DNA from 4 places in the Rhizobium sp. BK112 genome. Region 1 is predicted to be linked to each of the others. Evidence: riboswitches for the same ligand, from Rfam matches in the RefSeq annotation. Region 1 holds a riboswitch; each other region holds the start of a gene.
What was found. Region 1 has a riboswitch for cobalamin ahead of nrdH (glutaredoxin-like protein NrdH). Riboswitches for the same ligand answer to the same signal wherever they lie in the genome.
Positions count from the first base shown of each region.

Region 2: linked by a shared signal. The riboswitch ahead of cobU (bifunctional adenosylcobinamide kinase/adenosylcobinamide-phosphate guanylyltransferase) and the one ahead of nrdH (glutaredoxin-like protein NrdH) in region 1 are both predicted to bind cobalamin.
Region 3: linked by a shared signal. The riboswitch ahead of FHT75_RS03950 (ABC transporter substrate-binding protein) and the one ahead of nrdH (glutaredoxin-like protein NrdH) in region 1 are both predicted to bind cobalamin.
Region 4: linked by a shared signal. The riboswitch ahead of bluB (5,6-dimethylbenzimidazole synthase) and the one ahead of nrdH (glutaredoxin-like protein NrdH) in region 1 are both predicted to bind cobalamin.

Region 1 is NZ_JACHYZ010000027.1:16,163-23,311, forward strand. It holds gene FHT75_RS34885 (helix-turn-helix domain-containing protein) at 77-1,036, opposite strand; gene FHT75_RS34890 (TIGR03862 family flavoprotein) at 1,194-2,429, opposite strand; gene FHT75_RS34895 (MerR family transcriptional regulator) at 2,499-2,921, opposite strand; gene FHT75_RS34900 (heavy metal translocating P-type ATPase) at 2,993-5,245, shown strand; cobalamin riboswitch at 5,485-5,711, shown strand; gene nrdH (glutaredoxin-like protein NrdH) at 5,992-6,213, shown strand; gene nrdI (class Ib ribonucleoside-diphosphate reductase assembly flavoprotein NrdI) at 6,227-6,631, shown strand; gene nrdE (class 1b ribonucleoside-diphosphate reductase subunit alpha) at 6,610-7,149, shown strand, end outside.
Region 2 is NZ_JACHYZ010000009.1:42,525-49,673, reverse strand. It holds gene cobN (cobaltochelatase subunit CobN) at 1-2,425, opposite strand, end outside; gene cobW (cobalamin biosynthesis protein CobW) at 2,430-3,479, opposite strand; gene cobU (bifunctional adenosylcobinamide kinase/adenosylcobinamide-phosphate guanylyltransferase) at 3,484-3,993, opposite strand; cobalamin riboswitch at 4,215-4,611, opposite strand; gene FHT75_RS23130 (chloride channel protein) at 4,870-6,660, shown strand; gene FHT75_RS23125 (adenylate/guanylate cyclase domain-containing protein) at 6,689-7,149, opposite strand, start outside.
Region 3 is NZ_JACHYZ010000001.1:825,227-832,375, forward strand. It holds gene FHT75_RS03935 (AraC family transcriptional regulator) at 1-27, opposite strand, end outside; gene FHT75_RS03940 (DsrE family protein) at 116-484, shown strand; gene blh (bifunctional sulfur transferase/dioxygenase Blh) at 667-1,947, shown strand; cobalamin riboswitch at 2,222-2,472, shown strand; gene FHT75_RS03950 (ABC transporter substrate-binding protein) at 2,654-3,670, shown strand; gene FHT75_RS03955 (FecCD family ABC transporter permease) at 3,667-4,707, shown strand; gene FHT75_RS03960 (ABC transporter ATP-binding protein) at 4,704-5,468, shown strand; gene FHT75_RS03965 (HIT family protein) at 5,574-6,071, opposite strand; gene FHT75_RS03970 (MYG1 family protein) at 6,279-7,149, shown strand, end outside.
Region 4 is NZ_JACHYZ010000009.1:202,141-209,289, reverse strand. It holds gene FHT75_RS23940 (DUF2865 domain-containing protein) at 1-878, shown strand, start outside; gene bluB (5,6-dimethylbenzimidazole synthase) at 882-1,571, opposite strand; cobalamin riboswitch at 1,612-1,800, opposite strand; gene FHT75_RS23930 (MFS transporter) at 1,997-3,400, shown strand; gene FHT75_RS23925 (methyl-accepting chemotaxis protein) at 3,632-5,506, shown strand; gene FHT75_RS23920 (hypothetical protein) at 5,567-6,148, shown strand; gene FHT75_RS23915 (3-deoxy-7-phosphoheptulonate synthase) at 6,475-7,149, shown strand, end outside.

The sequences.
Region 1 (7,149 bases):
ACCGCAGTGCACAGTGTCGCAGAGCTGCGACAGCATCGGGTCGCGAGTGCCGCAGCGGCGGAACCCTTGAGGCTGATCAGTGGAGATCGAGCTTCTTCATCTTCCTGTGCAGCGTAGCGCGGCTGATGCCGAGCGCGGTCGCCGCCCGTGAGACGTTGCCGCCGGCGCGCGACAGCGCCCGAAGCAGCGCTGCCTTCTCCGCCTCGATGATCTCATCCTGCTGCGAGACGCCAGCCTCATGCAGGGCATCGGCGGCCGGAATGCCGGCGGCGATGCGTCTGTCGTCCAGCTGCAACGCGATGCGGGCGGCGCGCGTCGCGCCGAGCACCAGATCGTGCCTGTCGACGGCGAGCAGAGCGGCGGCGGAATTGGCGCCGGCCGGGACCATGAGGAAACGGGCGCCTGTAAAGGCCGAACGGAAGAGGTTGAGCTCGATGCGCATCGCCGCATCGCGCACGGTTTGCGTCAGGATCGCCAGCGTCATCTCGTTGACGTCTTCGCGGCAGGTGGAGATATCAAGCGCCGCGGCTAGCCGGCCACGATGATCGCGGATCGGCGCCGTCGTGCAGCTGAGGCTGGTGTTCGAGCAGAAAAAATGCTGATCGCGGAATATGGCGACGGCACGCTCGTCTGCAAGTGCGGTGCCGATGCCGTTGGTGCCGATGCTCGCCTCTGTCCAGATCGAGCCGGTCCAGAGGCCGAGTTCGCGGAATTCCTTGTCGTCGCCGGCAGCTCCCCGGCGCTCCAGCGCGATGCCGTTCTTGTCGGTCAGAAGCAGGCAGCAGCCGGCTTTGCCGACGGTGGTAAAGAGACGATCGAGCTCTCCCGTCGCGCTGGCGATCAGCTGTTCGGATTGCTCGCGTGCATTGCGGAATTCCTGATCGGTAAGGCGCAGCGGTGCCCGTTCGTCCTCGGGCGCGAGCTGGTGCATGGTCATGCATCGACGCCATGAGGCGACGACCGGAGAACTGGCTGCGGCGGAATCGCGCTGGGCAGACGTGTAGACGTGCTCGGCGTGCGCTGAGTGTTCGTGCATCGGCTCCTCCCACCGAAGTTCAGCATAGTCTGATGGAAAAGCGGCCGGTTTGCAATTGCAAGTGTCGACGGCCATCCCCCCTTCGCCCCGGCAATCAGGGCACAATGCTGAAAAGCGTCAGCGATCTTTGCACGACATCATCCGTCATTTCATTGATCTAGATCCGGTTCGAGATCATCGGCATCGACCGCAACAGCCAGGCCTCGATGCCGCGCGCGGCCGCCCGGCCGGTCGCCAGGCAGGCGGTGAGAAGATAACCGCCTGTCGGTGCTTCCCAGTCGAGCATTTCGCCGGCGACGAAGGTGCCCGGCAGCGCCTTCAACATGTAGCCTTCGTCGATGCCGCTCCAACAGATGCCGCCGGCCGAGGAGATCGCTTCGGCGATCGGGCGGGTTTCGATCACCGGCACCGGCAGGGCCTTGATCAGGCCGGCCAGGCGTTCGGGATCTGTCCGGTCGCGCTCGGGCGCGAATTCGCGCAGCAGCGCGGCCTTGACGCCGTCGAGGCCGGCGCTCTTGCGCAGGCGGTTTGAAAAGCTGGATTTGGGGTCCTGCCGCGCAAGATCGTGGCGCAGCCTTTCGATGGTGCGGCCGGGTGCGAGATCGAGCGTCAGGACGGCGCTGCCATGGTTCAGCAGTTGGTCGCGGAGGCTGGCGGTATGGGCATAGATCAGGCTGCCCTCGATGCCGCTTCCGGTGATGACGAATTCGCCGGGAAGGGTGCCGACCTCGGAGGTTGCGGTGACCGATTTCACCGGCTCGCCGGCGAAACGCTCGCCGAAGTTTTCGCTCCAGTCGACGACGAAGCCGCAATTGGCGGGTTTGAAAGCCTCGATCTCAACGCCCCTTGCCGATAACAAGGGTAGCCAGCTTGCATCGGAGCCGAGGCGCGGCCAGCTTGCGCCACCGAGCGCCAGCAGGGCTGCGTCACAACGGATGATGCTGCGCCCTTCGGGCGTTTCGAAGACATAGCCGTCTTCAGCAAAACCGATCCAGCGATGGCGCGTGCGCAGCGTGACGCCCTGTGCTTCCAGCCGCCTGAGCCAGGCGCGCAGCAAAGGCGAGGCCTTCATCACCTTCGGGAAAACCCGGCCGGATGAGCCGACGAAGGTCTCGGCCCCGAGGCCTGCGGCCCAATCCCTGATATCATCTGGGGTAAAGGCATCAAGGGCGGCGCGTAGATGGACGGAGGCGGGGCCGAAACGCGTGGCGAAACGGGCATAATCCTCGGAATGGGTGATGTTGAGACCGGATTTGCCGGCCAGCAGGAACTTGCGGGCGAAGGTCGGCATGGCGTCGTAGACCGTCACCGCATGACCGGAACAGGAAAGCAGTTCGGCAGCCGCGAGACCCGCCGGGCCGCCGCCGATGATGGCAATCCGCTTCTGGTTCATAGAGGTCTTCGCCCGATTCTGTCTGCATTGAGTTTTGGCGCGGGCGCGGATCGCCTGCAAGGGCTGAGATCAGTGGTGCGGATGCGTGCACTGGCCGTGGTCGGCGAGAACCTCGATGACGCGGCATTGATCGACGCGGCCGTGGCCGCAGCCTTCCACCATGGTTTCCAGCTCGGCCTTCAGCGCCTTCAGGCTGCGGATGCGCTGCTCGACCTCGATGAGGCGGGCCTTGGCGATGGCGTCGGCCGAGGCGCAGGACTGGTGCGGATCATCTTGCAGGGTGAGCAGCGTGCGGATCGCCTCGATCTCAAAGCCGAGTTCGCGGGCGTGGCGGATGAAGGCGAGGCGGCTGACATCGGCCGGTTCGAAGGAGCGCTGGTTGCCCTCGCTGCGGCTCGGGGCGGCGAGCAGGCCAATGCTTTCATAGTAGCGCACTGTCGGCACCTTGACGCCGCTTTGGCGCGCGGCTTCGCCGATCGTGATCTTTTTCATGATTTTCCTCTTGCACCTCTAGTCGCTAGAGGATGTAGGAGAGATGCTTCTATTTGACAAGGAAGCGGATCATGGCTGAGAGCGAGACACGATACCGGGTCGGCGGCATGGATTGCGCCGCCTGCGCAAACAAGATCGATACCGCGGTCAGACGCGTAGCGGGTGTCGCCGATGTTTCCGTTTCGGTGATGGCGGGCACGATGACCGTCCGGCATGACGGCAGCAGCGATCTCAAGGCGATTGAAAGGAAAGTGACAGGGCTCGGCTATTCCGTCGCCCCGCTTGCCGGAAATGCTGCGCCTGTGCATGCCAGCCCGCAGCATCGTCACGACCATGGACATGATCACGACGACCACGCGAGCCATGACCATGACGGCCACGATCATGCGGGTCATGACCATCCGCACGATCACGGCGCGAAGGAAATCGAGGGGCTGCACGGACACGACCAAGCGCCGATGGCCGGTCCCTGGTGGCAGAGCCGGAAGGGCCGGCTGACCATCTTTTCGGGTGGCGCACTCGTTGCCGCCTATGCCGTCGGCCAACTCGTACCGGCGATTGGTTCTTATGCCTTCATCGTCGCCATGCTGATCGGGCTGGTGCCGATCGCGCGGCGCGCCGTCATGGCCGCCTTCTCGGGAACACCGTTTTCGATCGAGATGCTGATGACGATTGCTGCCGTTGGCGCCGTCATCATCAATGCCGGCGAGGAGGCGGCAACCGTCGTGTTCCTGTTCCTGGTCGGCGAGTTGCTGGAAGGGGTGGCGGCGGGCAAGGCACGCCAAAGCATCCAGTCGCTGGCGGCCCTGGTGCCGAAGAATGCGCTGCTCGAAGACAATGGCCAGACGCGGGAAGTGCCGGCGGAAAGCCTTGCTGTCGGCGCCATCATCATGGTGCGTCCGGGGGACCGGATTTCGGCGGACGGCATCATTGTTTCCGGCGAGAGTGCGATCGACGAGGCGCCGGTGACGGGGGAGAGCACGCCGGTGCGCAAGGGCGTCGATGCCGTCGTTTTTGCCGGCACGGTGAATGGCGATGCGGTGCTCAGGGTTCGCGTCACGGCGGCGGCCGCCGACAATACCATCGCCCGCGTCGTCAAATTGGTGGAGGAAGCGCAGGAATCGAAGGCGCCGACCGAACGCTTCATCGACCGCTTCTCGCGCTATTACACGCCCGGCGTGGTCGTGGTCGCAGCATTGGTTGCCATCGTTCCGCCGCTGCTGTTCGGCGGGTCGTGGGACGAATGGATCTACAAGGGCCTCGCCATCCTGCTGATCGGCTGCCCCTGTGCGCTTGTCATCTCGACGCCGGCGGCAATCGCCGCTGCGCTTTCGGCGGGGGCGCGGCGCGGGCTGCTGATGAAGGGCGGCGCGGTGCTGGAAACGCTCGGCAAGGTGACGATGGTCGCCTTCGACAAGACAGGCACGCTGACCGAGGGCAGGCCACAGGTGACCGACATCATTTCCTTCGGATTGAAGGAGGCGCAGGTGTTGTCGCGCGCGGCGGTGCTGGAGCAGGGATCCAGCCATCCCTTGGCCCTGGCTATCCTCAACCGCGCCAAAGCGGACGGCGTTCCCGTGCCGCCAGCCTTTGAGCTGGAAGCGCTGCCGGGCAAGGGTGTCAGCGGCAAGGTCGGCGGCGAGACGCTGGACCTGTTGTCGCCGCCGGCTGCCCGTGCGCTCGGGGCGCTCAGCGCGGAGCAGGATGCACGCATCACGGCGCTGAACGACGAGGGCAAGAGCGTATCGGTGCTGCTCGGCAACGGTATCGCGGCCGGCCTGATCGCCATGCGCGACGAGCCGCGCGAGGATGCCGAGGCCGGGCTCGCTACCCTCAAATCGGCAGGCGTCAAGGCGATGATGCTGACAGGCGACAACAAGCGGACGGCGGCAGCGGTGGCCGGCATGCTCGGCATCGACTGGCTCGGGGAGATGATGCCTGAGGACAAGCAGCGTGTTGTCGGCGAATTGAAGCGCCAGGGCTTCATCGTCGCCAAGGTCGGCGACGGCATCAACGATGCTCCGGCGCTGGCCGCTGCCGATATCGGCATCGCCATGGGCGGCGGCACCGATGTGGCGCTGGAGACCGCGGATGCCGCCGTGCTGCACGGACGCGTCGGCGACGTGGCGCGGATGATCGAACTTTCCAAACGCACGATGGGCAACATCCAGCAGAACATCAGCATCGCGCTGGGGCTGAAGGCGGTGTTCCTGGTGACGACGATCATGGGCATTACCGGGCTCTGGCCGGCGATCCTCGCCGATACCGGCGCCACTGTGCTGGTGACGATCAACGCGCTGCGGCTGCTTCGGATAAAGATATAAGCATTCCCCGACTTCATCCTCCGGCGCCCGTCACCGGCGGGATGTCCCATCGACGATTCGGGCCTGATCTCGAATCGAAATCTTTGGACCGGTCATAGGTCGGCTCCCCTCGTGGGGCTTCTCCACAGCCTGCTGTCTTTAAGCTTTGGTTATCCATGTTCTTCACAGGAATGTAGCGATTTCAAACCTGTCGTAACGCAACGCACAAACCATCCGTTGACGCGAATTTGGATTGGCGTACTATATCTAGTGTTCGAGGTTCCATCGATTCGTAAGGATCGATGGCTAAGACGGGAATTCGGTGCGCTTCGCCATCATGGCGCGGCAATGCCGGAGCTGCCCCCGCAACTGTAAGCGGTGAGCAACTGTCCGATTTCAGGTCACTGGAGCATGATGCTCCGGGAAGGCTGGGGCAGGGTGCATCGACCCGTGAGCCAGGAGACCTGCCTCGAACAAAACGTCCACGGGCGGGGTGTCCGGAAGGTCGCGTTTGCATGGCTGCGGGGATCTCCGCATCGCGTTTCGCAGGCCCGAACCTCCGCCCCTGAAACCTTCGCATTGAGCCACTTCGGGGTGAAGTCATGTCAGTATCTCAATTCAGGCTGCCACCCGCGCAATATAAAGGGCACGTCGCGCCCGGCGGCTGAACGAGCCGCATAGCTGCAAAATACAGAGCCTTTTCGACGGATATCGAGAGATTTCCGATCGATGTCCTGCGTCCCAATCGCGTCGTCACGAGGAATACTATGACCATTACCGTCTACAGCAAGCCTGCCTGCGTCCAGTGCACTGCCACCTACCGCGCCCTCGACCGTCTGGGTGTCGATTATGACATCGTCGATATCTCGCAGGATGCCGAAGCGCTCGATCGGGTCCGCAGCCTCGGCTACATGCAGGCGCCTGTCGTCATCGCCGGCGAGCAGCACTGGGCGGGCTTCCGCCCCGACATGATCAGCGCGCTCTCCTGAGTGAGGACAAGCGGTGGGGTTGATCGTCTATTATTCCAGCCGATCCGAAAATACCCATCGGTTCGTCGCCAAGCTCGGACTGCGCGCGGCGCGCATTCCGACCGGTGGCGTTGACGCGTTCCATATCCACGAACCCTTCGTGCTTGTTGTGCCGACTTATAGCGGCGACGGCGGCAAGGGTGCCGTTCCCAAGCAGGTGATTCGTTTCTTGAACGATGCGGAAAACCGAGGACACATCCGCGGCGTGATTGCCGCGGGCAACAGCAATTTCGGCGAGACATACGGGCTCGCCGGCGACGTGGTCTCGCGGAAATGCCTGGTGCCGTACCTCTACAGGTTCGAGCTCATGGGCACGGAAGACGACGTCGCCAACGTCAAACACGGGATGGAACGATTTTGGACACGGGAACAACTCTGACGCGGGATGCGGGCGCAAAACCGCATAACACTTTTGCTCATCCCGCAGGCCAACGCCCTTTGAAAGCGGCGGAAACGCTCGACTATCACGCGCTGAACGCCATGCTGAACCTCTATGACGAGGATGGGCGGATCCAGCTCGACAAGGATCGTTTGGCGGCCAAGCAGTATTTCCTGCAGCATGTGAACCAGAACACGGTGTTCTTTCACAATCTGAGGGAAAAGCTCGATTACCTCGTGACCGAGGGTTATTACGAGCAGGAGGTTCTCGACCAGTATTCCTTCAATTTCGTGCGAGACCTGTTCGACCAGGCCTATGCCAGGAAATTCCGTTTCCCGACCTTCCTCGGCGCCTTCAAATATTACACCAGCTATACGCTGAAGACCTTCGACGGAAAGCGCTATCTCGAGCGCTACGAGGACCGCATCTGCATGGTGGCGCTGGCGCTTGCGCGCGGCGACGAGGGCCTTGCCCGCGACATGGTGGACGAGATCATTTCCGGCCGTTTCCAGCCGGCG
Region 2 (7,149 bases), on a different contig from region 1:
CGACGGTGTCTCCATTGGTCCGCCAGGCGGCGTCGAGAATATCGGCGACGATTGCGGGCTTCGGGCGGGTCCAGGCAGTGGCCATGTCGCAATCGAGAGGGTCGAAGATAGAGGCACCCCGCACGACGCCGCTCAATCCAGCATCCGCCGCGATCGCCCGCTGCAGGCTCGCATCCCCGCCCTCACCCAGTCCGCGCGGCACCCGCGCCAGCGCCACGGTCAGATCGGTCAAGAGCCGCCCCTCGGGCGACACGCCGAACACATGCAGCCCGTCGCGGATCTGCATTTCCTTGAGGTCGCAGAGATAGGCGTCGAGCTTTTTCAGCGCCTCACCCTCGCTTTCGCCCTTCGTTATGCCGGCGTCGCGGTCGAGGCCGATATCGGCGACGAGATCGAGAATCTGCCGGCTGAGCAGGCGGATGCGGCGGGGATCGCCGCCGGAGGCCTCATAATATTCGTCGACCAGCGCTTCCAGGTCTTTCAGCGGCCCGTAACTCTCGGCCCGCGTCAAAGGCGGCGTCAGATGATCGATGATGACGGCAGCGCTGCGGCGCTTGGCCTGCGTGCCCTCGCCGGGATCGTTGACGATGAAGGGATAGAGATGCGGCAGCGGCCCGAGGATCGCCTCGGGATAGCAGCTTTCCGACAGCGCCAGCGCCTTGCCCGGCAACCATTCGAGATTGCCATGTTTGCCCATGTGGATGACGGCATGGGCAGCGAATTCGCGGCGCAGGAAAGCGTAGAAGGCGAGATAGCCGTGCGGCGGCACGAGATCCGGCGAATGATAGCTCTCCTTCGGATCGATATTGTAGCCGCGCGCCGGCTGGATACCGACGAGCACACCGCCGAACTGGGCAAACGGCAGAGCGAAAGCTGCCCTGCGAAAATATGGATCGTCTTCGGGATCGCCCCAACGGGCTCTCACCTCATCCTGAATCTGATCGGGAAGAGATTCCAGGAAGCCGTTGTAGAGACTCAGGGAAAGCGTCTCTCGGATGATCTTACCGTCATGACCGGAATTGGTCGGTCCTTCCATCAGATGGCGGATCAGCGCATCGCCGTCGGCCGGAATGTCGGCGACCGGATAACCCGCCGCCCGCATAGCCTTCAGCACTTCGATGGTGCCGGCCGGCGTATCGAGGCCGACGCCGTTGCCGAGCCGACCGTCGCGATTCGGGTAATTCGCCATGACGAGCGCGATACGCCGGTCGCCGGCGCAAGCCCTCCGCAGCCGCGCCCAGTTGGCGGCAAGCTCCGCCGTATAGCGCACCCGGCCGGCATCCGGTTCGCTGGCGACGATATTCGTCTCGACAGCCGCATCGTAACGCGCCGCCGTCTTGAAGGAGACAGCCCGCGCCAGCACCCGGCCGTCCACCTCTGGGAGCGCCACATTCATGCCGAGATCGCGCGCCGACAGGCCTTGCGAGGAAGCCGCCCACGCCTCCCTCGAAGAAGCCGACAGGATAGCCTGCAGTACGATCGCCTCATTCGCCTCCAGCACCGTTGGCTGCCGATCCGCACCCGGTGCCGAGACGGCAAAGCCAGTCGTGTTGATGACGACATCGGGCTTCAGTGCCGAAAACACGCTTTCGAGAATGCCTGTCGAAACGGGATCCTTGAGGCTATAGGCAAAGACCGGCAACGGCCGGAGGCCAAGTGCGACCAGCGCCTCGACTAGCGCCTCGATCGGCCCGGTTTCGCCGCTTTGGACGAGGGCGCGGTAGAAGCTGATAGCGACGACGGGGGAAGGTGTGGGTTCGATTCCCATCTTCTCCGTCGAGTTTGAGGTACCCCCCTCTGTCCTGCCGGACAAAGAGGCAGCCACGCGCCAAGACTCCTCCGCAACAACCCGCCGCCACTCCTCAACCCCGATCAACCCTCGCCCCGGCCACCAGATGCCGGCCTTCATCAGTGGCACCGCCGGCGCCGGCTTCTCCATGCCTGCCAGCATCGCCCCGGCATAGTCGAGGAAGGCCCGCGCATTGGCATCGCCACCCTCGATCAGATAGGCCCACAGCGCATTGAGATCGTCGAGATCAACATTGGAGAAAGGGACGAGCCCGGCATCCGGCTTCGCATCACCCGGCAGCACTGCGATCAGCGCACCGGCGCGGGACGCTGCCGCATGCAGCGCTTCCAGCGCATAATGGAAATAGCTGGCGCCGCCGAGCGCCCGCACGACAATCAGCTTGGCATGCCGCGCCGTGCGCTCGACATAGGTATCGACCGACATCGGATGCTTGAGGCTCATCAGGCTGGCGAGCCGCAGCGAATGCTGCCCACCGCGGTCGCGGTGGGCGGCTGCGATCGCGGCAAGCTCGCTGTCGGCAGCCGACAGGAACAGGATCTCGCCCGGCGTCTGCCCGAGGTCGATCGCCTCCTCGCCGTCGCTGATCGTTCCCTGCTGGGCCAGAAGCAGATGCATTGGTTTATGCCAGCTCTTCGATTGCCGCCCTCACCGCGTCCTGATCCATCTCGTGCAGGCCGATGACGACGAGGCGCGTCGTGCGCTTTTCGCCTGGAGCCCAGGCGCGGTCGAAATAATGATCGATGCGGCTGCCGACGGCCTGGAGCTGCAGGCGCATCGGCTTGCCGGCGATATCGACGAAGCCCTTGAGGCGCAGCACGTCATGGGTTGATATGATCGTCTTCAGTTTCTCGACGAAGCCGGCGGGATCGGCAACGGGTCCGAGATCGACGACGAAGCTGTCGAACTCGTCGTGGTCGTGCGGCGCGCCGTCTTCATGCTCCAGCTCATGATGCGACTTGCGATTGGCGACATCGTCCTCGGTGCCGATACCAAGGCCGAGCAGGATGCCGGCCGAGACTTCGCCGTTCTTCGCCTCGATGATCGCGGGCTTGCGCACCGTGCGGGAGGCAACCTCGTCGCGCACCCTGATAAGACCTGCCGCGTCGATCAGGTCGGTCTTGTTGAGCACGATGAGATCGGCGCAGGTGAGCTGATCCTCGAACAGCTCCTCGATCGGGCTTTCGTGATCGAGCGATTCATCCTCGGCGCGGCGCGCATCGACGGCATCATGGTCGTCGGCGAACCGGCCGGCGGCAACGGCGGCGCTATCGACCACCGTGATGACGCCGTCGACGGTCACTTGCGTGCGGATATCGGGCCAGTTGAAAGCGGCGACCAGCGGCTGCGGCAGGGCGAGGCCCGAGGTTTCGATGACGATGTGGTCGGGCCGCTGTTCGCGCTCGAGCAGCTTCGTCATCGTCGGAATGAAATCGTCGGCGACAGTGCAGCAGATGCAACCATTGGTGAGTTCGATGATGTCGTCCTCGGTGCAATTCTCCGCGCCGCAGCCCTTCAGCACGTCACCGTCGACACCGAGATCGCCGAATTCGTTGATGATGAGCGCGATCTTCTTGCCGCCGGCATTGGTGAGCAGGTTGCGGATCATCGTGGTCTTGCCGGCGCCGAGGAAGCCGGTGATGACGGTTGCGGGAATTTTCTGCTGGTTCATGAACTTAACCCTTCATTTTCAGCGGCAGGCCTGCCGCGATGAAATAAACTTCGGCGGCCTTCGCCGCGATCGATTGGTGCAGCCGGCCGGCATGATCGCGGAAATCCCGCGCCATGCGATTGTCAGGCACGATGCCGAGGCCGACCTCGTTGGAAACGAAAACGAGCCGCGCCTTCGCGGCGGCCAGGAAATCGGCGAGCGCTGCAAATTCCGCCGCCATGTCGCGCTCCTCCATCATCAGATTGGTGACCCAGAGCGTCAGGCAGTCGATCAGCACGATGCGTCCCTCGCCGTCGATGGCGCCAAGCTTACCGACGAGATCGAGCGGCTCCTCATGCGTCGTCCAGGACGGACCGCGGTCGGCCTTGTGCTGAGTGATACGCGCCTGCATCTCCTCGTCCCAGGCCCGGCCGGTGGCAAGGTAGTGGCGGTCGAGGCCGGTCGCGGTGACGAGAGCTTCGGCGAAGCGGGATTTGCCGGAGCGCGCGCCGCCGAGGATGAAGATGGTGGTCATGCTCAGACGCTCCTCAGGGAGGGTGCGTAGCCGTGGCTTGTTCCGAGTGCACCTTTTTCGACTGCTGGGGGGACCGAGTATTCGACATAACCGGCCGAAAGCACTCCTCTTGCAGGGCTGCTTGGAGGCGTCGCGAGCGCCGCACCAGGCCGCGCTGAATTCAATCGTTCAGCCAAGACAACCTCCGTGCTGGCAACGGGCGTAGTGCCCAGGTGTGGGCTTCTGGCCCGGCACGTAATGGCAGGTCTCCTGGCTCGCGGTTATCGGCCGCGATCGGGGCAGACCGGAAACCGGTCGCCCTGATCGTGCCGGCGGATCATCCTCGCCTTCCCGGCTGCATTGGTGAAAAGGTGGACGATTCGTAGATTTAGAGGCGTCCGACCCCGGTTGATCACCATGCATCTCCAGTGGCTTTTCCGGCATATCGCCCATCCCGCCCGCTTGCATGATTGCAAGCCGCCGGCCGGAGGGGCTCGGTGCCGGATGGAAGACCCTGACCGCTCTACAGTCGCGGGGTCGGCTGTGATGAAGGCGCCCGGTTTGGGTCCGCCCCTTCACATTCCCTTTTCATCCGGAAGGGCGCAACACCGATCCGGAACCATCCGTTATGTCAGGATGGTCGGGCGACCATCCGTTGAGGGATGGTTAGGCAAGCCGGGGTGTGAAGTCAACCGGCCTTGACGGCCGGTCAGCTTCCGAGGAGATGGCCCAACCCTGTCAACACGACTTACTCTACCTAAAATATCGTCATTTATCAGAGGCTTACGTCATAAATATTTGTCCCGGGCGCCGGCTTTTCGCCGCAATTGCGTCGCAAGCGGACTGCGCGACCATCTCCGCCCTTGACCGGGCCTCTCCCCGCCTAGTTGTCTAGCCATGCTTATGAAATTGGATCGGCGCCGTTTCCGGGCGCTGCGTGTTTTCTTCGATCCGGGCCGCCTGCGGGCGCTGACCCGCCGCAGCGAGGTCGGCCTGTCACTGGCGGGCGCCGTCGTCGGCATCATCTCGGGTCTCGCCGTCACCGGTATGAGCTACGTCTCCAGTGAGTTGCATCAGCTGGTCTTCGGCATCGCCGATAGCGAGCGGCTGAGCTCATCCGAGATCGAGAACAAGATGCTGCTGCTCACCGCGCCCGTCATCGGCGGCGCTCTGCTCGGCCTGTTGCTCCTGGTGCTGGCGAAACGGCGCAAGAAGCCGATGGTCGACCCGATCGAAGCCAATGCGCTGCATGGCGGCCGTCTATCCTTGACCGACAGCATCATCGTTGCCGTCCAGAACCTGATCTCCAACGGGTTCGGCGCCTCGGTCGGACTGGAGGCCGGCTATACCCAGCTTGCCGCCGGCCTTGCCTCGAAATTCGGCCTGAAGCTGCAGCTTCGCCGCTCCGACCTGCGCATCCTCGTCGGCTGCGGCGCGGCGGGCGCCATCGCCGCCGCCTTCAACGCGCCGCTGACCGGCGCCTTCTATGCCTTCGAGCTGATCATCGGCACCTATACGATCGTGTCGCTGACACCCGTCGTCGTCTCAGCTCTCATTTCCACCCTTGTCGCAAGGCTGCTTGCCGATGGTGATTTCACCATCGATATCGGCAGCTTCGGCTCGGTCGTGCCGGCCGATTATATCCCGGCGCTGCTGCTCGGCGCCTTCTGCGCCGGCATCGGTATCCTGATCATGCAGGGCGTCTCCTTCGTCGAGGAACTGGCGCGCAAGAGTTCGATCGCCCCACCCTTCCGCCCGGCGCTCGGTGGCGTCATCGTCGGGCTCTTGGCGATGATCTCGCCGCAGGTGCTCTCGGCCGGCCACGGCGCGCTGCATCTCAACCTCTCCCGCGAGGTGGCGATCCCGACACTGATCGGTCTCTTCCTGTTGAAATCCCTGGCCTCGGCGATCTCGATCGGCTCCGGCTTCAGGGGCGGCCTGTTCTTCGCCTCGTTGTTCATGGGCGCCCTGCTCGGCAAGCTCTTTGCCTATTGCGGACCCTATTTCGCCGATGCGACGCTGACCCCCGTCATCTATGCCGTGGTCGGCATGAGCTCGCTTGCCGTCGCCGTTATCGGCGGACCGCTGACCATGACGTTCCTGGCGCTCGAAATCACCGGCGATTTCCCGATCACCGCGCTGGTGCTCGCCGCCGTCATCACCTCGTCCCTCGTCGTACGCTCGACCTTCGGCTATTCCTTCGCCACATGGCGTTTCCACCTGCGCGGCGAAAGCATCCGCAGCGCCCACGATGTCGGCTGGATTCGCAACCTGACGGTGGACAAGCTGATGCGCGCCGACGTCAAGACGGCAAAAGCGAGCATCTCCCTGGAAGAATTCAAGCAAGCCTTCCCGATCGGCTCGGTCCAACGCGTCGTCCTCGTCGAGGAGAGCGACAAATATGCGGGCCTCGTGCTGGTGCCGGAGATTTACGCCAATCCGACCGACGCACAGGACGAGGGCAAGACGCTTGCCGATTTCATCCACTACCGCAACGATTTCCTGCAGCCGCAGATGAATGCCAGGCAGGCGGCGGCGATCTTCGACAAGAGCGAAAGCGAAGCTCTCGCCGTCGTCAACAACCTGATCGAACGCAAGGTGATCGGCCAGCTCAGCGAAAGCTATACGCTACGCCGCTACAGCGAGGAACTCGACCGCCGCCGCCGCGAGGTCTCAGGCGAGATTTAAGCGTCGTCGCGCCGACCGGATCGTCGTTTCAGGATACCATGTCGGCGAGCTTGAACACGTTTACCGCTTTCGAAACCCCGCGCAATTCGAAAGATCCCAGACAGTCGTTGGCGACGGCACAGGTGACGGCGAAGCTTTCCGACATCAGAAGGTGATGTCCGAGCGCGCCGCAGAGTTTTTCAAGCCGCGAAGCCTCGTTGACGGCGCTGCCGATAACCGTGAAATCAAGCCTGCCGCGTGCGCCGATATTTCCGTAGAAGACCTCGCCGAGATGCAGCACGACATCGACGCCGATGTCAGGACCTCCATCATTCCTCCGCTGACCATTCAGCACCTTGTTGGCTTCTAGAATATTCCTTGCGGAAGCCAGTGCGGCCATGCAGGCCTTTTGCGGGTCTTCAGCATCGGTCGGAAAGATCGCCAGCACGCTATCGCCCATGAACTTGAGGATCTCGCCCGAGTTTTCCTCGACATGCCAGCCGATCAGCT
Region 3 (7,149 bases), on a different contig from region 1:
TGGATTTTCGGACAAGGCTTCACGCATCCCGGCCAAATACGCGCCCCGCGCACCCTCCTATGGTGTTCTCGCTCACTCGTGGTGAGCGTTCATTTCAATTCACTGGGAGAATACTATGCAAACTCAAAGCGACAAACTGGTCGTGCTCATCACCAAGGGCATCGAATCCGAACTGTCCTCCGTCGCCTTCACCATTGCCAATGGCGGCATCACCGCCGGGCTGAAGGTCTCGGTGTTCCTCACCAGCACCGGGATCGATCTGGTGCGCAAGGGTGGCCAGCGCATGACACATGTGCCGCCGCTTGATCCGCTGTCGATGCTGATCGAGAATTTCCAGCAGCGCGGCGGCACGATCTGGGCCTGCCCGCCCTGCGTGACCTCGCGCGGTTACACGCAGGAGGACATGCTCGACGGTGTCGTCATCGTCGGCGCCAGCGCCATGCATGCCGAGATCAAGGAGGGCGCTGCGACGCTGTCGTTTTGACCGGAGGAGCCGGGCCGGGCGGAAGTATGAGGAGCCTCTCCCGCCGGTTTCGTCAGGCTTTGCGGGCCGGCGGCAAGCTCGGGGATGCGACAAGTGGTCTATTCTTGCGCTCGGCAATATACTTGTGAGATTGTGTCGATATACATGCGATAATGCCTGATGAGGGCAGCGCGGGGGCTTCGATGACATCCGTGAGGGTCAATGAGCTGATATCGGTGACGGGGCAGCCCGGCGCCGCGGACTTTGGTGCTTTCGCGGCAGACGGCTTTGCCGCCGTCATCAATGCCCGGCCGGATGGCGAGGAGCCGGGGCAACCCGGTAATGCAGCGGAGAAGGCTTCAGCCGCCGCCGCCGGGCTCGCCTACAGCTTCGTGCCGGTGAAGGGGGCCGAGATTACCGAGGCCGATATCCGCGCCTTTCAGGCGGCGATAGCTGAGGCGAAGGGGCCGGTCGTCGCCCATTGCAAGAGCGGCACACGGGCGCTGACGCTTTATGCGCTGGGCGAGGCGCTGGACGGGCGGATGAAGTCCGGGGATGTCGAGGCCTTTGGTCAAGGCCTCGGCTTCGATCTTGCCGGCGCGCGGCGCTGGCTGGAGAAGCGGGCAGGGCAGGTACCTCATGTGAAGGCCTTCTTCGAGCCCCGCACCTGCAGTGTGCAATATGTCGTTTCCGACCCGGCGACGAAACGCTGCGCCATCATTGACCCGGTGCTCGATTTCGACGAGATGTCGGGGGCGACGGGCACGGCCAATGCCGACGCCATCCTCGCCCATATCGAGAGCGAAGGGCTGACGGTCGAGTGGATCCTCGACACGCATCCGCATGCCGATCATTTCTCCGCTGCGTATTACCTCAAGGGAAAGACCGGTGCGCCGACGGCGATCGGCGCCCATGTCACCGACGTGCAGGCGCTCTGGAAGGAGATCTACAATTGGCCGGCGCTCGCGACCGACGGCTCGCAATGGGACCGGCTGTTTGCCGATGGCGAGACGTTCGAGATCGGCACGCTCAAGGCCCGCGTGATGTTTTCGCCCGGGCACACCCTCGCCTCGATCACCTATGTGATCGGCGACGCCGCCTTCGTGCACGATACGGTGTTCACGCCGGATTCCGGCACCGCCCGCACGGATTTCCCGGGCGGCAGCGCCAGCGCCCTCTGGCACACGATCCAGGCGATCCTGTCGCTGCCCGAGGAGACCCGGCTGTTTTCCGGTCACGACTATCAGCCGGGTGGCCGCCACCCGCGCTGGGAAAGCACGGTTGCCGCCCAGAAGCGCGCCAATCCGCATATATCGGGCATCGACGAGGCCGGCTTTGTGGCGCTGCGCCAGGCGCGCGACCGCACGCTGCCGAAGCCGAAGCTGATGCTGCACGCGCTGCAGGTCAATATCCGCGGCGGGCGGCTGCCCGAGCCGGAGGAGAACGGCCGGCGGTATCTGAAGATTCCGCTGGATGCGTTGTGACGGGGCGGCCCTGGCAACCGCCGCATCGTTCAAAGCGTGCTTCCTATAGCAGCCCCGGCGAAGTCATCCCCACCAATAGCAGCCGGCACCCATGTTCCCCGACTGCTTCATAGGCAAGGCAGTTTATCGCAAGGAAGCGCTTTTCGCCGCAATGTCAACCGACCGCCACCGGCAGTTTGCGCACCGAACGGCGGCGCGCAGCCATGCGCGCGATATATTTATCCGCCGGTGGTGCGGCGCCCTCTGAATAATCATTGACGGCGCGCGGGCAGGCGACGTAACTGGGGGAGACGGTTCCCTGAAGATGACTCCAAGGGGATTAATAGGGAACACGGTGAGGACGACCCAGTAGGGACCGAGACCGTGGCTGCCCCCGCAACTGTAAGCGGATTGTCGATCTCGGGGTTGATCGCGGAGCGATCATGCCCTTGGCCTAAAGGCCACGCCACTGCGGATATTGCGGGAAGGCGGATGAAAGACGGATATCCGCAAGCCAGGAGACCTGCCGTCAATCGCGATCCAATCAACCGGGCGGGGATGCCCGGACAAGGAACAGACATGATTGTCCTTCTGAACCTTCGCCTGATATCGGCATGCATCCGTCTCGATTGGGCCTCCCGCGGCTAGTCTACGCGTCAGCGTGACTTCAGCGTTGCGTATATGCGCGCGGCGCGGCCGTGCCTGTTTTCCCATCATCGAGGTTTTCATGCGTCAATTTCTCGCCATCATGACATTTACCTTCGGGCTGGCCGGCCTTGCGGCACCAAGCTTGGCCGCGACCCAATATCCCCTGACCGTCAGCAATTGCGGCCAGCAGGTGACGTTCCAGAAGGCGCCCGCCAGGATCGTTTCGATCGGCCAGGGCATGACTGAAATTCTGTTCTCGCTCGGCCTTGCCGACAAGATCGCCGGAACCGCCGTCTGGGTTGGCCCTGTCCTGCCGCAATATGCCGAGGCCAACAGCAAGATAAAACGCCTCGCCGACAACGATCCGAGCTTCGAATCCGTCGTCGGGCAGGAGCCCGACCTCGTGGCGGCCGAGTTCGAATGGCATGTCGGCGCGCAGGGCTCCGTCGGCAAGCGGGAGCAGTTCAAGGATCTCGGGATCAATAGTTATCTCGCGCCGGCCGATTGCGTCGCCAAGGTCAACACCGATGGCGGCGACGGTGTGCGTGGGGAGCTGTTCACGATGGACCTGATCTACCGGGAAATCGCTGAACTCTCGGAGATCTTCGACGTCAAGGAGCGCGGCGATGCGCTGATTTCCAAGCTGAGGAAGCGCGAGGCGGATGCCGTGGCGTCGATATCGGGCGCGACGGGCAAGAGCCTGCCGGTCGTCTTCTGGTTTTCCAGCAAGGAGGTCAACGGCGACGCCTTCATTGCCGGCAAGAACAGCGCACCTGCCTATATCCTCAAGACGATCGGCGCGAAGAACGTCGTGACAACCGAAGAGGAATGGCCGCTGGTCGGCTGGGAAACCATCGCCCAGGCGAACCCCGCGGTGATCGTGCTGGCGACCATGGATCGCCGCCGTTATGCGGCTGACGATCCCAAGGTCAAGCTTGACTTTCTCGAGAACGACCCTGTGACCAGGGAACTCGATGCCGTCAGGAACAGGCACTTCGTGATGATGGATGCGCAGTCGATGAACCCGACGATCCGCACGATCGACGGCATCGAGACAGTGGCGAAGGGCATCAAGTCCTTCGGCCTGGCACAGTGAAGACAGTATCGCTCAGGCGGCAGGGATGGTGGGCGCTCGCCGCGCTCACCATTGCCGCGCTTCTCCTTCTTGGACTGATGATCAGTCTCGCCGTTTCCATCGGCGAGATTGCCATCCCGCTTGCGACGACGGCTGAGGCGGTTTCGAACCGCCTGTTCGGAACCGATTTCGAGCTCAGCCGCATCCACCAGGGCATCGTCTGGGATTATCGGCTGAGCCGCGCCCTCGTCGCGGCCAGCGCCGGCGCGTCGCTCTCGCTCTGCGGCGCCATCCTGCAGGCGCTGCTGCGCAATCCGTTGGCCGAACCCTATGTGCTCGGCATCTCCGCCGGCGCCTCGACGGGAGCCGTCTGCGTGATGATTCTCGGCTTCGGCTACGGTATTCTCGGCCTGTCGAGCGGGGCCTTCATCGGCGCAGTCATGGCCTTTTTGCTGGTCGGCTTCCTGGCGACGGGTGCGGGGGGAACCGGCGAACGCATCATACTGTGTGGCGTCGCCGGTTCGCAGCTCTTCAACGCGCTCACCTCCTACATCGTGACGACATCGGCGAATGCCGAGCAGGCGCGCGGCATCCTGTTCTGGCTTCTGGGGTCGCTCAGCGGCGTACGCTGGCCAGATGTCTACCTTTCGGTGCCGATCGCGCTTGCCGGCTTCATCGTCTGCATGGCCCATGTGCGGGCGCTCGATGCCTTCGCCTTCGGCACGGATGCCGCCGCCTCGCTCGGCATTGCCGTGCGCCGCGTCCAGATCGTGCTGTTCGCCCTGACGGCGGCGATGACGGCAAGCGTCGTCAGCATGGTGGGCTCGATCGGTTTCGTCGGCCTCGTCATACCCCATGCCGCCCGTTTCCTTGTCGGGCCGGCCCATGGGCGGCTGCTGCCGGCAACGGCGCTCGGCGGCGCCATCTACATGGTCGGCGCCGATATCCTTTCGCGCATCATCATACCGCAGCAGATCCTGCCGATCGGTGTCGTCACCGCGCTCTTCGGCGCGCCGGCCTTCGCCGTCATCCTCTATCGCGTACGAGGGAATGCATGAGCATCAACGTCGACGAGGTGAGCTTTGCCGCCGGCGACACCGTCATTGTCAACGGCGTCAGCCTGACGGTGAAAAGGGGCAAGGTGCTCGGGTTGCTCGGGCCGAACGGTTCCGGAAAGTCGAGCCTTCTCAGATTGATCTGCCGGCTGCGCAAGGTTCGCAGCGGTGTCATCAGGCTCGGCGAGGACGACATTTCCTCGCTGTCGCGCGCAGCCCTTGCGCGTCGCGTCGCCTTCGTCGAGCAGCAGTCGACGACCGATACGCAGTTGACAGTGCGCGATGTGGTGCGGCTTGGCCGCACCCCGCATCGCGGGCTGTTGTCGTCCTGGGGCGCCGAAGACGATGCTGCCGTCGACCAGGCGCTGTCGCGGACGGGCATGCGGGAGAGGGCAGGCCAGCTCTGGCAGACACTGTCGGGCGGCGAGCGCCAGCGCGTCCATATTGCGAGATCGCTGGCGCAGGCGCCGAGCGAACTGCTGCTCGACGAGCCGACCAACCATCTCGATATCCAGCACCAACTCGACATTCTCTCGCTGATCTCGAAGCTCGGTATCACCTGTATCGTCGCGCTGCACGATCTCAACCTGGCGGCAATGTTCTGCGACAGCCTGGCGGTACTTCAAAAGGGCAAGGTCATCGCCTCGGGCGCGCCGGAGGATGTGCTGACGGAGGAGATGATCGGCCGGGTCTTCGGCGTTCGCGCCCATGTCCAGAAATCGGCCGTGCATGGCCGGCATCATATCCAATACGTCATGGATTAAGGAACGGCGGGGGATTTCGATCTTAAGGAGGGGTATGACCTCACTGGCCTTCTTCCGGGCCTGGCGCCGTGCGCTCGTCGCAAGACAGCCGGGACCGGCGCTGTCTTAGGCTTCAGGCGCCGAAAACCGCATTGCCTCCCGCAACAGCTTGATGACCTCTGAGACCGATGGCCCGCTGATGGGCGGCGGCTCTGTGCGTTCGCAGAATTCGCGCCAGACAAACAGCGTCAGTTCCGCGCCATCCGTTGCGGTTTCCCCCGGACCCTCTGCAAAACTCTGGAGCAGGCGATATCGAGCGTCCTTCCAGAACAACTCCTCCACCCAGTCATATATCGGGATCACATGGAAATGGATCGGATAACCGGGCGTGTGCCCGTATCGGCCGATATAGACGCGCTGGGCATTCAATTTCCGTTTCAGGGCGCTCTGAACCCTTGCGAGCAAGGGGCCGAATTCGGCCAAAGCGTCTTCAGACAAATCCGACAGATCGTTGGTATCGGTCTTGGAACTGAGCATGAGGTAGCCGGGAAGGGCGGAGTTCATGCGGTGGTTCACAAGCCATCCTGATGTTTCGGCAACATGAAAGTGCGGAGGAATCTCCAAACGCTGCGTCTTCCGTTTTCGCAAATGTCGCTATTCACTTCTGGTGGCGGCAGAATAGGCAGTTTCGCGAGGGTTGCAAATGACGCATCCGAGACATAATCAAGGCCAAGTCCAAGAGCCTTATCCCAGAGAGACTTGTCGTCATATCCGCCAACCGCTATCTGGTGCTGATCCTAGGCGAACCCGCCGAGAACGATAAGGCCTTTTATGATCCCCGATTTCCTCGTCACCCATTCCGGTGGCTTCCATGCCGACGAATTGCTGTCGAGCGTCATCCTGACCCGGCTTTTCCCGCAGGCGCGTATCGTCCGCAGCCGGGCGCCGGAATGGATCACGCCGGGCGAAGAACGCATCATCTACGATGTCGGCGGCGCCTATGACCCTGCCGCCGGGATATTCGACCACCACCAGCGCGGCGCGCCGTTGCGCGACGATGGCCAGCCCTACAGTTCCTTCGGCCTGATCTGGAAGCATTACGGCCGTGATTATCTCGCAGCCTCCGGCCTTCCCGAAGCACATGTCGAGACGCTGCATGGTTCTTTCGACGCCAGTTTCGTGCTGCCGGTCGACCTGACGGACAATGGCGCGCTCAGCCCCTCCGGGCCGCTGGCCGGGTTGACGCTGCCGGCTCTGCTGGAAACGCTGAAACCGGTCTTCGACGATGCCGACCCCGCTGCCGACGACCGTGCCTTCCACGCGGCCCTTGCCATCGCCCGCAGTTTCGTCGAGGCCAGGATTGCGCAGAGTGCTGCGAAATTGCGGGCCGAGGCGGTCGTGCATCAGGCAATCGAGGCTACCGGGCAGGGGCGTGTTTTGGAATTGCCGAGGGGAATGCCCTTCCGGCCTGCTATCGTGAAAGCAGGCGCCGATCATATGCTGTTCGTCGTCCACCCGCGCGAAAAGGACTGGTGCGTGACCGGCATCCGCCGCGCCGAGGATGGTTTCGAGCTCAGGGCCGATCTGCCGGCGGCCTGGGCCGGGCTCACCAATGGCGCATTGGAGGCGGCGTGCGGCATAGAGGGCGCGAGCTTCTGCCACAACGGCCGATTCATCGCCGCCGCCAGGACCCGAGAGGCGG
Region 4 (7,149 bases), on a different contig from region 1:
ATGGCTGCACCTCGGGCAGCATGGTCGTGATCGGCGGCGAGAATGCCGATTATTGCGGTGAACTCTCGCAGTCCGAAGCCCGCATGATCGACAATATCCAATATCTCCAGGACCGCCGTAACGAGCTGGCCGGCCAGAGCGGCGATGATGGGACACGCCGTGAACTGATCGCCGCGCTCGATCTCAATGGCTGCAACAGCGAAAACTTCTATGCCCCGAGCGATCGCAACGCCGCCGACCCCGCCCCGAGCATCGAGGAGCAGGCGATGCGCACCGATACCTTCATTCCGCTCGGCGGCGGTGAAGAGGTCGATCCGCGCTACGGCCTGCCGCGGGCCGAAATGCTCTCGCCGGTCAGCACCATGTGCGTGCGCACCTGCGACGGCGGCTTCTTCCCGATCAGCTCGAACGCCACTTCGGTCGATTTCGGCCGCGACGCCCAGACGTGCGCCAAGATGTGCCCGGGTATCGAGACCGAGCTGTTCTATCGTGACGTGACGAGCACCGAAGCCTCGAACATGATCTCGGTCGCAACGGGCACGCCCTACAGCGCCATGAAAAACGCCTTTGCCTACAAGAACCGCACGCCGGGGGAAAAGTCCTCCTGCGCCTGCAATCTCACCGCCTACTACGATGAGATGCGCGGCAAGCAGCCGTCAAGCGAACCGCCGCAACAAGGTTCGATCACCACCATCCGCACCAATCCCACGGCGAAGGATGCTGCCGCAGCCCCACCGCAACCATCCGTCCCGGAGCGCCCCTACGATCCCGTGCAGAACAAGGTCCGCCAGGTCGGCCCGCAATTCCTTGCCGGTGATCAAGGCTCGATAGACCTCGCCAATCCGGCAACGCCGGGGCCGCAGCCTCAACAGCAGTGATTGCTACGGGTCGTTGCGTCCCCACCCGTCATGGAAGACGAGCTCTTGGAGCGGCAGACGCTGCCGCCAGCCTTTGACGGACAGTTCCGGCTCGTCATAAAGCAGATCGACGAAACCGGCACAGAGCCAAGCGACCACCTCGATATGCTCGGGTATGCCGAGAATGCTTTTCAGATCGCCTTCGCGAAAAATGCTGACCCAGCCGATGCCGACCCCTTCCGCCCGCGCCGCAAGCCAGAGATTCTGGATGGCGCAGACTGTGGAATAGCTATCCATCCTGGGATTGTGGGTGCGCCCCAGCACCACGCTGCCGCTGCGGGTGGGGTCGCAGGTCACGCCTATGCCGAGCGGTGCCTCGGTGATGCCTTCGAGCTTGAGGGAGCGGTATGCCTGCCGCCGCTCGCCGGTAAACATCAGCGCCGCCTCCTCATTGGCCTTCACAAAGGCGTCCTGGACGCGCGCCCGGACCGCGGCACTTTTCACCAGAATGAAATTCCACGGCTGCATGAAGCCGACGGAGGGCGCATGATGGGCGGCCGTCAGCAGCCGCTCCACGACATCGTCAGGCAAGGGATCGGGCAGGAACTGGCTGCGAACGTCGCGCCGCGTCTTGATCGCGTGATAGACGGCCTCGCGCTCGGCCAAGGAAAAACCGGACGCCGCCGAAAGGGCATCCTCATCAAAGGGTCGCATCGTCAAATCCCCAACAACGCAACCGCCCGCCGTCCGCGCGGATCGGTCAATCTTGCCAGGCCGGTCTTCTGACTCGGCGTCATCCGTCTGCCGCAGCCTTCCCGGCGAGAAGCCAGTGGCGAGATGAAGCGGCAAGCGTCGGCCTTACAGCGTTGGGCACGTTCCGGCCTTGCACCGGATTCCCGATTCTCCCGCGTTGATGGCGGGCACCTGACGGCGCATCTATTTCAGGAAAGCGCGGCGACGGCAAGCCGGCCCGAGGACGCAGTCGGGAACCACGTTGAGCCACGCACCCTCCCGCGTCGGTTTGAAGCGGCTCGACAAGCTCCTTCATCCATAGTTTCTATGGCCTTATCACCACCGAAGGCGTATGGACGATACAGTCCCTCGCAGCATCCCGGTTGCCCGTGCCCCGCCTCACGCCCATGATCCTTGCGGTCGCCCTGTTCATGGAACAGATGGATTCGACCGTGATCGCCACCAGCCTGCCGGCGATCGCAGCCGATATCGGCACCTCGCCGATCGCGCTCAAGCTCGCCGTTACCAGCTATCTCGTGGCACTGGCGATCTTCATCCCGATCAGCGGCTGGATGTCCGATCGGTTCGGTGCGCGCAACATCTTCCGCATGGCGATCTTCGTCTTCATGATCGGCTCGGTCGCCTGCGCTTTCTCCAACTCGATCACGGCCTTTGTCATCTCGCGGCTGATCCAGGGCGCCGGCGGCTCGATGATGACGCCTGTCAGCCGCTTGCTTTTGGTCCGGGGAACGCCGCGCCACGAACTCGTCGACGCCATGGCCTGGCTCACCATTCCCGCCTTGATCGGCCCGATCATGGGGCCGCCGATCGGCGGTTTCCTCACCACCTATCTCACCTGGCACTGGATCTTCTGGATCAACGTCCCAATCGGCGTGCTCGGCATCATCCTCGTCACCCGTTTCCTGCCGGCGGTCGAGCCGCGCAGCCCGCGGCCGATGGATTTCCCGGGCTTCTTCCTGTGCGGCCTCGGCTTCTCCGGCTTCGTCTTCGGCGTCTCGGTGATCAGCCTGCCGGCCGTGCCCGTCATCTACGGTTATGTCACGGTTGCGATCGGCATCCTTGCCGGTCTCATCTACCTCCTGCATGCCCGCCGCGCACCCTATCCGCTTCTCGATCCGAAGATGTTCCGCTACCCGATGTTCCGGGCGGCGATCCTCGGCGCCTCGAATTTCCGCATGGGGCTCGGCGCGCTGCCCTTCCTGATGCCGCTGATGCTGCAGCTCGGCTTCGGCCTGACGCCGCTGCAATCGGGCTCGGTCACCTTCGTCAGCGCACTCGGCTCCATGGGCTCGAAATTCGCCGCCTCGCGCACCTTCAATGCCTTCGGCTTCCGCACCGTCATATCAATCACCACCTTGCTGGCGGCGATCTTCCTCGGCATCAACGGCCTGTTCACCGCCGAAACCCCGCTTTTCCTGATCATGGCCTGCCTGCTGATCGGCGGCCTGTTCCGCTCCATGGCTTTCTCGGGCGTCAACGCCATGGCCTTCGGCGATGTCGACGCCGCCGACAGCAGCCAGGCAACCGCGATCAATGCCGTTGCCCAGCGTATCTCCATGGCAATGGGTGTGGCGATCGCCGGCGGCATCCTCGAAATTTCGAGCAGCTTCCATGGCGGCCGGCTGCTGGTCTCGGATTTCCACGTCGCCTTCTTCAGCGTCTCGGCGATTTCGGCGCTCGCCTGCATCACCTTCCTGCGGCTGCCGCGCGATGCCGGCGCGGAACTGACGACGCGCCGCCGCAAACACCGGCAGACGGAGCCCGAAGAGGCGATCGCGGAAAACAGCTGATCGCGGCAGATCACCAGCGGGCGTGATAGCGAAATCACACGCGTGTGCTCCGGCATCCCTTTCTACTTTATGATTTATTCACACATCAAATACACACTGCGTTTGCGCGTTTTGGGTCGCTATCAGGACATGGGCATGAGCGCTCGTGATGTGACCGTCAGCGTGGATGCCCGTATTGATACGCCGGTCGGGAACATGTCCGACTGAGCCGCAATTCTAGGCCCCCGCGGAATGTTCCAATTTTTGAAAACGATGCCTCTGACAGCCAAGCTGGCGGCGATTATCGTGGCCGTCAATCTGTGCGGCATTTCCGCCTTTGCTACCTACACATGGATGTACGAAACCCGAGCGCTGATCGACGGCGCCAAGGCGAACTGGTCCAAGGATGCGGAGCAGTTTGCCTCTCTGGCGGCGGGCGGCGTGAAATGGGGCAAGGCGAATGCCGTTCGAGAGGCTTATTCGCTCTACCGCGACGATCCCTCGCTCGATCTCGTGCAGTTTGCCGCATTCAATGCGGAGGCGGTCGCCGTCGACACCTGGACACGCGACGGCATCAACGGTCTGCCCGCAGCGGTCGATCTGGCGAAGGGCCTGAGTGCAAAGCCGGAAAAGACGACCATCAATGACGGCGGGTTATCTGCCGGCGTGGTGACGATCACCGCACCGCTTCCACTGGATAAGTCAGGCAAGGTCACCGGTTATATTGTCACCAACTGGTCCGTCGAAAAAATCGCTTCTGAAGTCAAGCAGAAGGTTCTCGTTTCGCTGCTCACGCAGTCCGCGATCACCGCATTGGCCGTCATCGCCTTCCTTCTTGCCATGCGCAGCCTCGTTGGCCGGCCCATCCGGATCATCAGCGAACGGATCAGCGCCTTGCAGAAAGGCGACCTGGCCTCTCCCGTCACCTACAAGGAAAATGGCGACGAGATCGGCTTCCTGGCGCGTGCGTTGGAAGTTTTCCGCCACGAGGCGATTGCGAAGGTCGAAAGGGAGCAGGCCGCTGCCGAGCAGAGCGCTTCGCTCGATGCCGAACGGGCGCGCAACGCATTGTTCACGGAAGAGGCCAGCAATACGCAGCGGCTGGTCATGACCGCTCTCGCAAATGCATTGGAAAAGCTCGCCGCAGGCGACTTCTCCGTACACCTGGCCGATCTCGGTCCGGAATTCGATAAGTTGCGGCAGGATTTCAACAACATGGTCGAGGCCGTCGCCGCCGCACTGACGGAGATCAAGGCCGCCTCCGTGGCGGTTGAAGGCGGCTCGAGCGAGCTTGCCTCCTCCGCGGATCAACTCGCCAAGCGGACCGAGCAACAGGCGGCATCATTGGAACAGACCGCTGCCGCATTGGATGAGATGACCACCACCGTCCGAACATCGTCGCAGCGCGCCGAAAATACCGGGAAGCTGGTCGAGGAGACGAAGCGCAGCGCTCACGTCTCGGCGACGGTGGTGCGTGATGCCATCGGCGCGATGGACCGTATTCAGACCTCGTCGAGCCAGATCGGCCGCATTATCGGCGTCATCGACGAAATCGCCTTCCAGACGAACCTGCTGGCGCTGAACGCCGGCGTCGAGGCGGCGCGTGCGGGCGAAGCCGGCAAGGGTTTTGCAGTTGTCGCGCAGGAGGTGCGTGAACTCGCCCAGCGGTCGGCAAATGCCGCCAAGGAAATCAAGAACCTGATCAATGTGTCCGGCCAAGAGGTTGCCGCAGGCGTCGGGCTGGTGAACGAAACCGGCGACGCTCTCCTGAAGATCGAGGAGCAGATCAACCGCATCAGCGACAGTATCGCCTCCATCGTCCAGTCCTATCGCGAACAGGCGACCGGTCTGCAGGAAATCAATGGCGCGATCAACCAGATGGATCAGGCGACGCAACAGAACGCGGCAATGGTCGAGGAAACCAATGCGGCCTGCCAGGAACTGCTGTCGCAGGGACGCCAACTGCAGGACTCGGCCGGCAGATTCGTCGTCGGCGCGGCCGCGGCCAGCCAGACCAAACCCGTTCAACCCGCCCGCCAATCTCGTCCCGAACCCCGAGCCTACGTGCAGCGTCATGCAGGCAATGCCGCCGTTGCCGCCGCTCCCGGTGCCTGGGAAGAGTTCTGACGCCGCCTTCGTCCGATAAGCCTTAGTTCTCAGCAACCTATAATCAGGAAGGAAACAGTTATGAAGAAACTCGTGCCCGCATTTCTTTTGGCCTGCACCGCATTTGCCGTGCCCATGGACGTATCCATGGCTGAGGATGCGAAGCTTGCCCCGATCTTCGACTACGTGAAGAGCGACGTAACGCCCTGGCTGAACGACCCCGCGATCATCGAGGCTGTCAAGGCGCAGGACGCCGCCAACGCCAACCTGAGTGCAGCCGATATCGACGCCCTCGACAAGAAGTGGCGCGCCGAAGTCGATGGTTCCGACCACTCGATGATCGACGGCGTGCTCAACAATGCGCTGTCGAAATTCCTTCAGGCGAAAAAGGAGGCCTCCGGCGGCAAGATTACCGAGATCTTCGTCATGGATGCAAAGGGCCTGAATGTCGGCCAGAGCGACGTCACGTCAGATTACTGGCAGGGCGACGAAGGCAAGTTCCAGAAGTCCTTCGGCGCCGGCAAGGATGCCGTCTTCGTCGATGAGATCGAAAAGGATGAATCGACCCAGACGCTGCAGTCGCAGGCAAGCGTGACGATTTCAGACGACAAGGGAACACCGATCGGCGCCATCACCGTCGGCGTGAACGTCGACGCCCTCTAATCTCAAAGACCCAGCACGCCGCACGAGTGAGATCGAGTGCGGCGTGCTGCCTGCCTCCCGTGCGTGTCGCTCCCGCAAGACCAGTTGCTCTCCCAAGGAACGCGGGTTTTAGGCAGAAAAATCTACGTGACAACGCGCGGCCTTGGCGCTAAACACGCCGCATGTCGATCACGTCAATCAACGCCTCGCGATTTTATTGGTACCGCTACTCACAGCGGATGCGGGTCTATGCGTAACTGAATTCGACGCGACGACAACCCGAACAGCCGCTAGTCTACCTGGCGGCTTTTTTGTTCCGCACGGTATGACCAAACAGGAGCCATACCGTGTCTGATGCCATTGATGATCTTCGTATCCTCGAGATCACGCCCCTCACCAAACCCGCCGATATCCTCGCGGAAATCCACCGCGATCCTGCCGTCACCGACACCGTGACCAGCAACCGTGATGCCATCCACAAGATTCTCCGGGGCGAGGATGATCGCCTGATCGCCGTCATCGGCCCCTGCTCAATCCATGACCCGGTTGCCGCCAGGGAGTACGCCGCGCGGCTGGAGGAACAGCGGCGGCGCTTTGCCGGTGATCTCGAGATCGTCATGCGCGTCTATTTCGAAAAGCCCCGTACGACCGTCGGCTGGAAGGGTCTGATAAACGACCCGCACCTCGACGGCAGCTACCGCATCGAGGAAGGGTTGAGGATTGCGCGACGCCTGCTGCTCGATATCAATGCCATGGGTCTTCCGGCCGGCGTCGAATTCCTCGACACGATTACGCCGCAATACATCGCCGACCTCGTCAGCTGGGGCGCGATCGGCGCGCGCACGACCGAAAGCCAGATCCACCGGCAGCTTGCCTCCGGCCTCTCCTGCCCGATCGGCTTCAAGAACGGCACCGACGGCGGAGCGCGCGTGGCGCTCGACGCGATCCTCGCCGCCTCGCAACCGCACCACTTCCCGGCCGTGACGAAGGACGGACAGGCAGCGATCGCTTCTACGACGGGC